Regions from separate parts of the Promicromonospora sp. NPDC050249 genome, predicted to be linked through region 2. Evidence: riboswitches for the same ligand, from Rfam matches in the RefSeq annotation. Region 2 holds a riboswitch; the other holds the start of a gene.
The links. A riboswitch is a leader RNA that binds a small molecule or an ion and turns the genes downstream of it on or off. The one in region 2 is predicted to bind cyclic di-AMP.

Region 1 (4,878 bases), on a different contig from region 2:
GACGGAGGTGGAGGCGGTGGTCCAGGTGGACGGCAAGGTGCGCGACCGGCTGCCGGTGCCCGCCGACGTCGCGGCGGCGGACCTGGAGCGGGCCGCCCTGGCCCGGCCGGCCGTCACCCGGGCAGTGGGTGACCGGGCGGTGCGGCGCGTGGTGGTGCGACCGCCGCACCTGGTCAACGTCGTGCTGGCCTAGGCGGTGCCGCCCTCGTCGAGCTTCGCGCGCAGCGAGCGGAGCTCGGCGAGGATCTCGCGGTTCTGCGCGGCCAGGTTGTCGAGGCGCTCGTCCTTCTGCTCGTCGTCCTTGCGCTCCTCCTCGGAGATCTCCTCCATGCCGTTGACGATGACGGCGATGAACAGGTTCAGCACCGCGAAGCTGACCACCAGGATGTAGAGCACGAAGAAGATCCACGCGTACGGCTGGGTCTCCATGACGGCGCGTGCGATGTCGGGCCAGGCCTCGCCCGTCATGGCCTGGAAGAGCGTGAACAGGGACGTCCCGAGGTGCCCGAAGTACTCGGGTGCCGCCTCACCGAACAGTCCCGTCGCGATCACCGCCGACACGTAGATGACCAGCACCAGCAGTGCGCCGACGGCACCCATGCCCGGCACCGCCCGTAGCAGGCCGTCGACGACGCGGCGCAGCGACGGCACCACCGTGATCACGCGCAGCACGCGGAGCACCCGCAGGGCACGCAGGGCGGACAGGGACTCGCTGGCCGGGAGTACCGCGATGCCGACGACGGCGAGGTCGAACAGGTTCCACGGGTCGCGGAAGAACGTGCGACCGTGGGCGACGATCCGCAGGAGCAGCTCGAGCACGAAGAAGCCGAGCATGGTGTGGTCGATGATCACCAGGATCTCGAGCGCAGCCCCGCTCACCATGGTCTCCGCGCCCAGGATCAGGGCGTTCGCCAGGATCACCACGAGAACGAGGTTGACGAACCACCTCTGGTCGAGGAACGCGCGGAGCCGCCCCCGCCAGGTGTGTGGTTCGATCCGTGGCTCGGCCGGTGTGCCGATCGCCTGGTTCATGCGGTCTCCCTAGCTGTCACGTGCCCGGAGTCCTTGCTCCGGTCCTGCCTCAGGCCCTTGCCCGCGCGAACTGTAGCGCGGAGGTGTACGTTGCCTTTGTTGGGCGCATTGTCCCGGTTTGGGACCGATTCGGAGGTTCCGCTGGCAAGTCGGCGCAAACAGTGCTGAGGTAGTGCGCAAGCAAGCCAACCACTCTGGAGGAAACACGCCATGGGTTTCTTTGCTTTTCTCATCCTCGGGCTGATCGCGGGCGTCATCGCACGCATCATCCTCCCCGGCAAGCAGCCGGGCGGCTTCTGGGTCACCCTGCTCCTCGGTGTGCTCGGCGCCATGCTCGGTGGCTGGCTCGGTGGGCTCATCTTCAACGTCAGCCTGGACGAGTTCTGGTCCTGGGAGAGCTGGCTCTTCTCGGTGATCGGCGCGATCATCGTGATCCTGATCGCCCAGGCCATCTTCGGTCGTCGTAAGACCGCTTGATCGCAGTACATCGCGGCCGCGTCGCCACCCTCGTCCTCGTGACGGCGGTGGTCGGCGCGGCCGCGGTCGCGTGTACTGGCGGTGGCGCGCCGTCGTCCGCGAGGGGAGCGGTGCCCGACGACGTCGCCTCTCAGCTGAGCGTCGAGGTGGCGCAGGGCCGCGAGCAGTACGCCGAGCGGGAGATCCGGCTCGAGGTCACCAACGACTCCGACAAGACCTTGACCCTCCTCTCCGGGGCCCTGCGGGCCGTGCAGTTCGGGCCGTCACATCCCATGAAGGAGGGACGCACCCTCGTGCTGCGGCCCGGCGCCACGCGCGCCGTCTACGTGGGGCTGGGCGAGGCGAGGTGCGCAGACCTGGCGGCGGCGGAGGACGGCGCCGCGACGGCCCCGCCGTCCGCCACGATCACGCTCGCCCTCGGCGAGGGCGACGACCTGGGTCCCACGACCGACGTCCTCGTCGACGAGGTGAGCGATCCCGTCGGACACCTCGCCCGGAACCACGCGGTCGACTGCTCGACCGCGGCCGTTGCGGCCGGCGCTGACCTCACCGTTGATCCCGACGTCCCCGTCGAGACGCGCGACGGTGAGCTGATCGCCCTGGTCACCCTGCGGATCGAGCGGGTCGACGGCGGTCCGGAGGTCACCCTCGACCGGATCGCCGGGACGACCTTGATGAGCAGTGCGGACCCGGGTGGCGACGTCTCGGGCTGGGCCGGCCAGGACCTGGCGGGACAAGGATCCGGCGAGGTGGTCCTGGCGGTGGTGCCCGCCCGCTGCGACGTCCATGCGGTGGCCGAGGACAAGCGGGGCACGTTCCTGCCGGTGTCCGCACGCGTCGGCGGCGTCCCGCAGGAGCCTGTCTACGTGCCGATGCCAGACACCGCACGCTCCGACTTCTTCTCCTTCGTCGCGGACTACTGCGACTGGCCGGAGTGAGCGACCCCGGACACGCGAGAGGCGCCGCCTCCGGCGTCGGGCGGAAACCCGGCGCGGAGGCGACGCCTCACGATGTACTGCGGTCGATGTGCTGCGATAGCTCAGGCTCTATCTGTGTCGCCTGAGCCTGCGTTCCCGCTCCGGGCGCGTGCCTCGTTCCTCGGCCCGCACCCTGCGCTGCACCTTCGGCTCAGACGACGCGGATGAACGTCGGGCTGTTCTGCCACATCTCGGTGTAGCGCACCGGCATGCCGGCGGCCCACGCCTCGATGATCATGCCGTCGCCCGCGTACAGGGCCACGTGGCCGGGCGTCCAGACGATGTCGCCGGGCTCCGGGTAGGTGACCTGGTAGCCGGAGCTGAGCATCGCGCCGGACGAGTGCGGCAGGTTCACGCCGAGCTGCGCGTACACGTACTGGATGAGGCCGGAGCAGTCCATGCCCTCGGCCGGCGAGTTACCGCCCAGCACGTACGTGATGCCGAGGTAGTTGAACGCGACGTTGATGGCCTGCTCGCCGACCGGGACGGGGTCCGGCGCGTCGACAGAGACAACGGCGGGACCGCCGCCCTTCTTGCCGTCGGCGCCCGAGGAGGTGCCAAGGGCTTCCATCTCGATCGGCATCTTCGCGTCGGACGGGACGGTGACCGTGGGGGCCCCGGCAACTGCCTGCTTGGCCACCGCGGTGAGGGAGCGCAGGTCGACCGTGTTCAGCTTGGCGGACTTCACGTCGGTCTTCAGGTCCATGGCGGGGGCCGCGTGGGCCGTGGTCGCGATGGTCGAGATCAGGACGCCACCGGCTGCTGCGGCGATGGCTCCTCGGCGGGCTACGGTGCCTGCGTTCTCTGTGGCGGTACGAGCGAGGATGCTCAGCGGTGTCATGGCCGGCCGGCTGTCACGATGCCGTCCGCGAAGGGAGTTCGTCACCTAAATGTCTCCTGTACCGCCTGCGAGGTCAGCTGTCGGGTTCGGGTAGGAGTACACACCCGGCCGCACGGCTACTGGGGGGTTCCGTCCGGCTTCACCCCGAGGGCGACGATGGTGCTGTCGCCCGGGAAGGTGGGTCCCCCGCTCCTGTCTCGAACGTCTGGTCATGAACCGGTGACAGGATTCGGCGTCCGGCTCACGGCCCCACCGATGTGGTGGGGCAGAAGTCAAAGTACACACCTTCCCCAGAAAAGTCACGATCGGGTTACGCATTCCGGTCTCACCCGCCGAAGGCGCAGATTTGCGCCGTTCCGGTCTTCATGGGCTATGACCGACATCACATACATCGGCTACCGTTCGGCGGCATGGGTGAAAGCGCATATCGCGTCTCCGCCTGGTGGGTGCTTCCCATCAGTGCCGTCGTCTGGTGGGTGTGCGGGTTTCTGCCGTGGCTCCTGCAGGCGTTGTACGAGGTCATAGGCCTTACCGAGGCCTCGGTGGTGCGCTCTGCCGAATTCCTGCCCATCCCGATCACCACCGACGACGCGGTGGTCGGCCTGGTCGTCATGGCGCTGATCGGGGGGCTCCTCGGTGGTCTCACGGCGGGCATCCCGGCCTCGGCGAGGGCGGGCGCGGCTGCCGCGACGACGGGCACCTTGCTCGCCATGTCCGTGGCGGGCGGTGCCTCGTGCCTGCTCGCGCTTCGCGGCAGTGCTCCGGGTGACGCGGCGCCGCTCGGGATGCTGGTCGTCACGGTGGCTGCCGGGGTCGTAGGGCTGGCCGCCGGCCTCCTGACGGCCCTGGGCCCGGCCGCCCTGCGCGGGCCCGCGCTCGCCCTGCCTGTCGTGCTCCTGGACGGCTGGCTGTGGGGTCTGGTGCCGGGCAACCTGGTGTCTCCCACCGGCACGTGGTGGACCTTCGCCGTGGCGCTCGGTATCGCGTTCGGCCTGGCGGTGGACAGCCGACCGATCGAGCTGCTCGGCTGGCTGCCGACCGCGGGCATCGTGTGGGTGCTGCAAGCGGCCGGGCCGGCCCTCCTGGCCGTGCAGGAGAACATCTGGCCGGGCTCCGCGCTCACGGAGGACCCGCTGTCCGCGGCGGCGATCGTGGCGCACGAGCTCGCCTCGGCGGCGATGGTGCCCGACAGGCACCAGCTGGGCGCCTGGGTGGTCGCCCTGCTGCTCGGTGCGGCGATCGCAGCGCTCCGGCTCTCCCGGCAAGCGGCGGACGAGGGTGAGCTCTCCGGGGCGTGGGCCTGAGGCGGCAGCCCGCACTGATTGCGATCATGTAAATTTCACCCGCCGTGCGTCGCAGGGCCTGTTCGACGCTTGTCCGGTCCCCATAGTTTTGTCCTAGTTCGTAGGTATCCGGCCCACGAGCGAACAACGGGGGCACATATGAACAGGAAGCCATTCGCCGGCGTCGCCACCTCCGCGGCACTCGTCGTGGCGGTGCTCGTCGCCGTGGCACCCGGTGCGCAGGCCGCCACCAACGACCCCCTGCGGG
Region 2 (4,878 bases):
GCACGCGCTGTTCTTCGGCTCGGCCGACGGCGTGCGCGAGCACATGCGCAAGCACCGCGAGATCCTGGCGCCCAAGTTCGAGGCAGTGGCACAGATCCTGAACGAGCGCCTGGGCGGGTACGGCATCGCGTCGTGGACGGAGCCCAAGGGCGGCTACTTCGTGTCGCTCGACGTCGCTCCGGGTACCGCGTCCCGCGTGGTGCAGCTCGCCAAGGAGGCGGGGATCGCGCTGACGCCTGCGGGCGCCACCCACCCGTACGGCAAGGACCCGGAGAACAAGAACGTGCGCCTGGCCCCGTCGATGCCCCCGCTGGACGAGGTCCGCACGGCGATGGACGGCGTGGCGACCTGCGTCCTCCTGGCCGCCGCGGAGGCGGCCTCGAAATAGAACCACCGCGAAGGAGAACGACGGCGAAGGAGAACCCCAGCGAGCGGCAACCCGCTTCGCTGGGGTTCTCCTTCGCCGCAGTTCTACTTCGGCGGTGCGGCGTGGTCAGTCCGTGCAGTGCTTGTTGACCACGAGCACCGGGCATGCCGCGTGGTGCAGCACCGCCTGGCTCGTGGAGCCCAGCAGCAGCCCGCGGAACCCGCCTCGGCCGCGTGACCCCAGAACCACCAGGTCCGACGCCGTCGAGAACTCCGTCAGCAGCTCCGCGCCGGTACCGTCCAGCACGATCCGCCGGATCCGCAGGCCGGGGTTCTGTGCCTCGTACTTGTCGACCAGGACGTCCATGCCGGCCCCGATGTCGGCGAGCACCTGCTCACGGTCGATGTTGGACGGCAGCCACGCGAGCATCCCGCTGTTCCCCACGGGCACGCCGGTGACGGCGGTCAGCTCCGCCCCCCACGCGTTCGCCTGCAGGATCGCGTGCTGCAGCGCCCGCTCGGCCTGCGGCGACCCGTCCACGCCGACGACGATCCGGCGCACCTCCCGGATCTCGGCCGCCCCTGGCGCCGTCGTGCTCGTCTCGGCGTCCGCTCCCGACGCGGAGCCCTGCACGGTCCAGGAGACACCCCTGTTCGCCTCGGCGCGCAACGGGACCACGACGACGGGGCACCGCGCGTGCGCGGGCAGCGCGGACGACACGGTGCCCAGCAGCCGCTCGGTGAACCCGCCACGGCCGCGCGTACCGACGACGGCCAGCCCGTAGTCGCCGGACAGCTCCACGAGCACGCCCGCGGCGTCGCCGGTCGCGACCTCGGTCGTGGCGCGCACCCCGGCGTCCGCCACGCGCGCCTCCGCCTCGGTGAGGACCGACTTGGCACCCTCCTGGATGGTCGTGTCGTCGAGGGCGGCGTATCCGCCGTCGAGCGACGCGGCCGTGAAGGACGGCAGCGAATAGCTGCAGACGATGTGCAGCGCCCAGCCCACGCGGTGCGCGTAGGCGGTGGCCCAGTCCAGCGCGTGCAGGCTCGCGGCCGACCCGTCCACCCCGACCAGCACGACCTCGGATCGCGTCATCGCAAGACCTCTCTTCGCCCAAGCACCATTGCACTCCAACGCTACCGGCGGCACGCGCGTTATGGGTAACCAGAGGCAAAAAGACTGCAGAACGAAGGCAAAGCAGAGATCCGCGAAGTAGAGCGCCTGTCCGGGTCTCCCTGGTGACACCAGGGAATTTCGGACAGGCGCTCTACTTCGCGGATCTCTGCGGTGCGGTACTACGCGGCTGGGATCAGCCCAGGCGGATGAACGTGGGGTTCGACTGCCAGATGGTGCGGAAGTCGACGACGGTGCCCGGCTTGGACGCGTCGATCATCGTGTTGCCACCGGCGTAGATCGAGACGTGCCCGGGGGTCCACATCAGGTCGCCCGGCTGAGCCTCGGACGCCGGCACCTGGGTGCCGTAGCTGGCCTGCGACGACGACGAGTGCGGCAGGTTGATGCCGAGCTGCCCGTAGACGTACTTGGTGAAGCCGGAGCAGTCCATACCGCTCGGGCTGGAGCCACCGGAGACGTACGGCACGCCGATGTAGCGGCTCGCGATCGAGATCACGGAGTTGCCGATCGCCGACGCGGGGATGTCGACCGAGCTGGAGACGGCGCTGGCGGCTGCCTCGGCGGCCTCAGCAGCCTCGGCGGCGGCAGCCTCAGCCGCCTCCTCCGCCTCGTTCGCGGCGAGCTCTGCCTGGTAGTCCTCGTTCTCGGCGGCCGAGACCACGGAGACCGCGGACTTCTCGACGTTGAGCTCTGCGTCGGGTGCGACCGACACGACGGGTGCGTTCGACAGCGCCTCACGGGCCTGCGTCGCCAGCGCGTTGAGGTCGACCGAGTTCATCTTCGCGTGGCCGGTCTCCACCGGAGCCGCCTGAGCGACCAGCGCGCCACCGAAGGTCGAGACGAGGAGCGCGCCACCAGCGGCTGCGACCGCGGTGCGGCGGCCTACTGCGGCGTTCTGAGCAAGTTCGGTGAACGGAGTCACTGGTCGTCGCGCAGCCCGATGGCGAGCGCGAGTCGTACGTGCAGTCACGTAGTACCTCTCCTTGAACGCCTTCGAGGTCAGCTGTCGGGTTCGGGTGGGAGAAATCACCCGGCCGAGCATCCCGAAGGAATACCCAGCTTCACCCCGAGGACGCACCCTGGCGCCCATTGGTGGGTCCCCCGCCTCTGTCATGCGGTCGTCTTGGGGCCCCGGCCGGTGACAGAGTTCGGCGTCCGTCCGAGGACCCCCACGAATAACTCCGTGGGAGCGGTCCGAACGTACCGGACCTCACCCTCGATGTCACGTTCCGGCAACGACTGCCAGGGCGTGTCGCACGAGGGGTTTCGCTTTTCAGACAAAGGGGACGTCAATCCGACGACAGCTGGACGACCGAGAGGCCCGCGAGGGGTCCGATCAGACCGTCGCGACGAAGAGGTGGCGGGCCACGTCCTCGCCGAGCTCGAGCGCCGTACCCGCGCCGTCGACGGCCACCGTGAAGGTCCCGCCGCTGTGCTCAGCCGTGATGCGGGAGCCGGGCACCAGGCCGGCCTCGGACAGGCGAGCGAGCAGCTCGATGTCCGTCTGCAGCGGCTCCGCGATGCGGGTGAGCGACGCCGCGAGCGGCTCGCCCTTGACGCCCTTCTTCGCCGCCGCCTCGAACGCGGCGGGCAACGAGATCACACCGGTCAGGAACGGCACGTCGGTGTATTCCTCGCCGAGCTCCGACAGCCCGGGGATCGGGTTGCCGTACGGGTCGTGGTGCGGGTGGTCGAGCAGGCCGACAAGGCGCTTCTCCACCAGGTCGCTCATCACGTGCTCCCAGCGGCAGGCCTCGACGTGCACGTGCTCCCAGTCGAGCTTGATGACGTCGGTCAGCAGCCGCTCCGCGAGGCGGTGCTTGCGCATCACGCGCATCGCCTTGTCGTGTCCCAGCTCCGTAAGCTCGAGGTGCCGGTCGCCCGTCACGATCACGAGGCCGTCGCGCTCCATGCGGGCGACGGTCTGCGACACCGTCGGTCCGGAGTGCCCCAGCCGTTCCGCGATGCGCGCACGCAGGGGCGTGATGCCCTCCTCGTCGAGCTCGTAGATCGTCTTGAGATACATCTCGGTGGTGTCGATCAGATCCGTCACGTCAGCTCCCGTCATGCGCACAGCCGCCCAGTCGCCCTGGACACGTGCGGCCCGGGCGTCGGCCCAGGTTCTAGTCTAGTTCTGTGCCACTGACAATCCCGCCACACCTGCTGCCCGCCGACGGCCGATTCGGCTCCGGCCCCTCCAAGGTGCGCCCGGAACAGGTGGATCATCTCGTCGCGAACGCGCACGTGCTCGGCACGTCACACCGGCGGGCGCCCGTGAAGAACCTGGTGCACCGTATTCGTGAGGGTGTCACGGAGCTGCTCGGCGCGCCCGACGGCTACGAGGTGGCGCTCGGCAACGGCGGGGCCACGGCGTTCTGGGACGTCGCCACGCTGTGCCTCGTGGAGCGCAAGGTGCAGCACGCCGCGTTCGGCGAGTTCGGCGGCAAGTTCGCCGCCGCAACGGCGCGCGCCCCGTTCCTCGAGCCCTCCCAGGTGATCTCGGTGGAGCCGGGCGCCGTCGCCTACCTCGAGCCCGCCGACGACGTCGACACGTACGCCACCCCGCACAACGAGACCTCCACAGGCGCGATGGCGCCGGTGCTGCGCCCGTCGGGGCCGGACGGCGCCGTCGTGCTCACCGACGCGACGTCCGGGGCCGGGGCCCTGCCCGTCGACCTGAGCCAGACCGACGCCTACTACTTCGCCCCGCAGAAGGCCTTCGCCGCGGACGGCGGCCTGTGGCTCGCCGTCCTGTCCCCCGCGGCCGTCGAGCGGGCCGCACGCGTCGAGGGCTCGGGCCGCTGGGTGCCGGAGATCCTGTCGCTCACGACCGCGATCGAGAACTCGCGCCAGGACCAGACGCTCAACACGCCGGCCGTCGCGACGCTGCTGCTCCTGGCCGACCAGGTCGAGTGGCTGATCGACCAGGGCGGGCTCGAGTGGTCCGCGAAGCGCTGCGCGACCTCCGCCGAGATCCTCTACTCCTGGGCCGAGTCGCGGGAGTGGGCGACGCCGTTCGTCGCGCGCCCCGAGGAGCGATCCGCTGTGGTCGGCACCATCGACCTCGCCGAGGAGATCGACGCGGGACGGGTGATCTCCGAGCTGGCCGCCAACGGCGTGCAGGACGTGTTCGCGTACCGCAAGCTGGGGCGCAACCAGCTCCGGGTGGGCATGTTCCCCGCGGTCGACCCGGACGACGTCGCGGCGCTCACGGCCTGCGTCGACTACGTCGTCGAAACAGTCTGACCAGCACGATCACGTCCGCAATATCCCTTGGACGGGGAGTTCAGCCTATTGTCCGAGCCGTGGGGACTCTGTAACGTTTCGGCATCCTAGGGAACCATTCGAGGGGCTGTTCAACACCATGCCAGTGATCG

Region 1: linked by a shared signal. The riboswitch ahead of AB0I32_RS06950 (C40 family peptidase) and the one ahead of AB0I32_RS19255 (NlpC/P60 family protein) in region 2 are both predicted to bind cyclic di-AMP.

The regions. Positions count from the first base shown of each region.
Region 1 is NZ_JBFAKY010000006.1:188,986-193,863, forward strand. Features, by position in the region: gene AB0I32_RS06930 (leucine--tRNA ligase) at 1-193, shown strand, start outside; gene AB0I32_RS06935 (ion transporter) at 190-1,032, opposite strand; gene AB0I32_RS06940 (GlsB/YeaQ/YmgE family stress response membrane protein) at 1,243-1,509, shown strand; gene AB0I32_RS06945 (hypothetical protein) at 1,506-2,447, shown strand; gene AB0I32_RS06950 (C40 family peptidase) at 2,638-3,327, opposite strand; cyclic di-AMP (ydaO/yuaA leader) riboswitch at 3,375-3,572, opposite strand; gene AB0I32_RS06955 (hypothetical protein) at 3,738-4,631, shown strand; gene AB0I32_RS06960 (S8 family serine peptidase) at 4,770-4,878, shown strand, end outside.
Region 2 is NZ_JBFAKY010000024.1:62,790-67,667, forward strand. Features, by position in the region: gene AB0I32_RS19245 (aminotransferase class I/II-fold pyridoxal phosphate-dependent enzyme) at 1-388, shown strand, start outside; gene AB0I32_RS19250 (universal stress protein) at 494-1,462, opposite strand; gene AB0I32_RS19255 (NlpC/P60 family protein) at 1,677-2,423, opposite strand; cyclic di-AMP (ydaO/yuaA leader) riboswitch at 2,474-2,665, opposite strand; gene AB0I32_RS19260 (metal-dependent transcriptional regulator) at 2,838-3,554, opposite strand; gene serC (phosphoserine transaminase) at 3,638-4,747, shown strand; gene AB0I32_RS19270 (MHYT domain-containing protein) at 4,866-4,878, shown strand, end outside.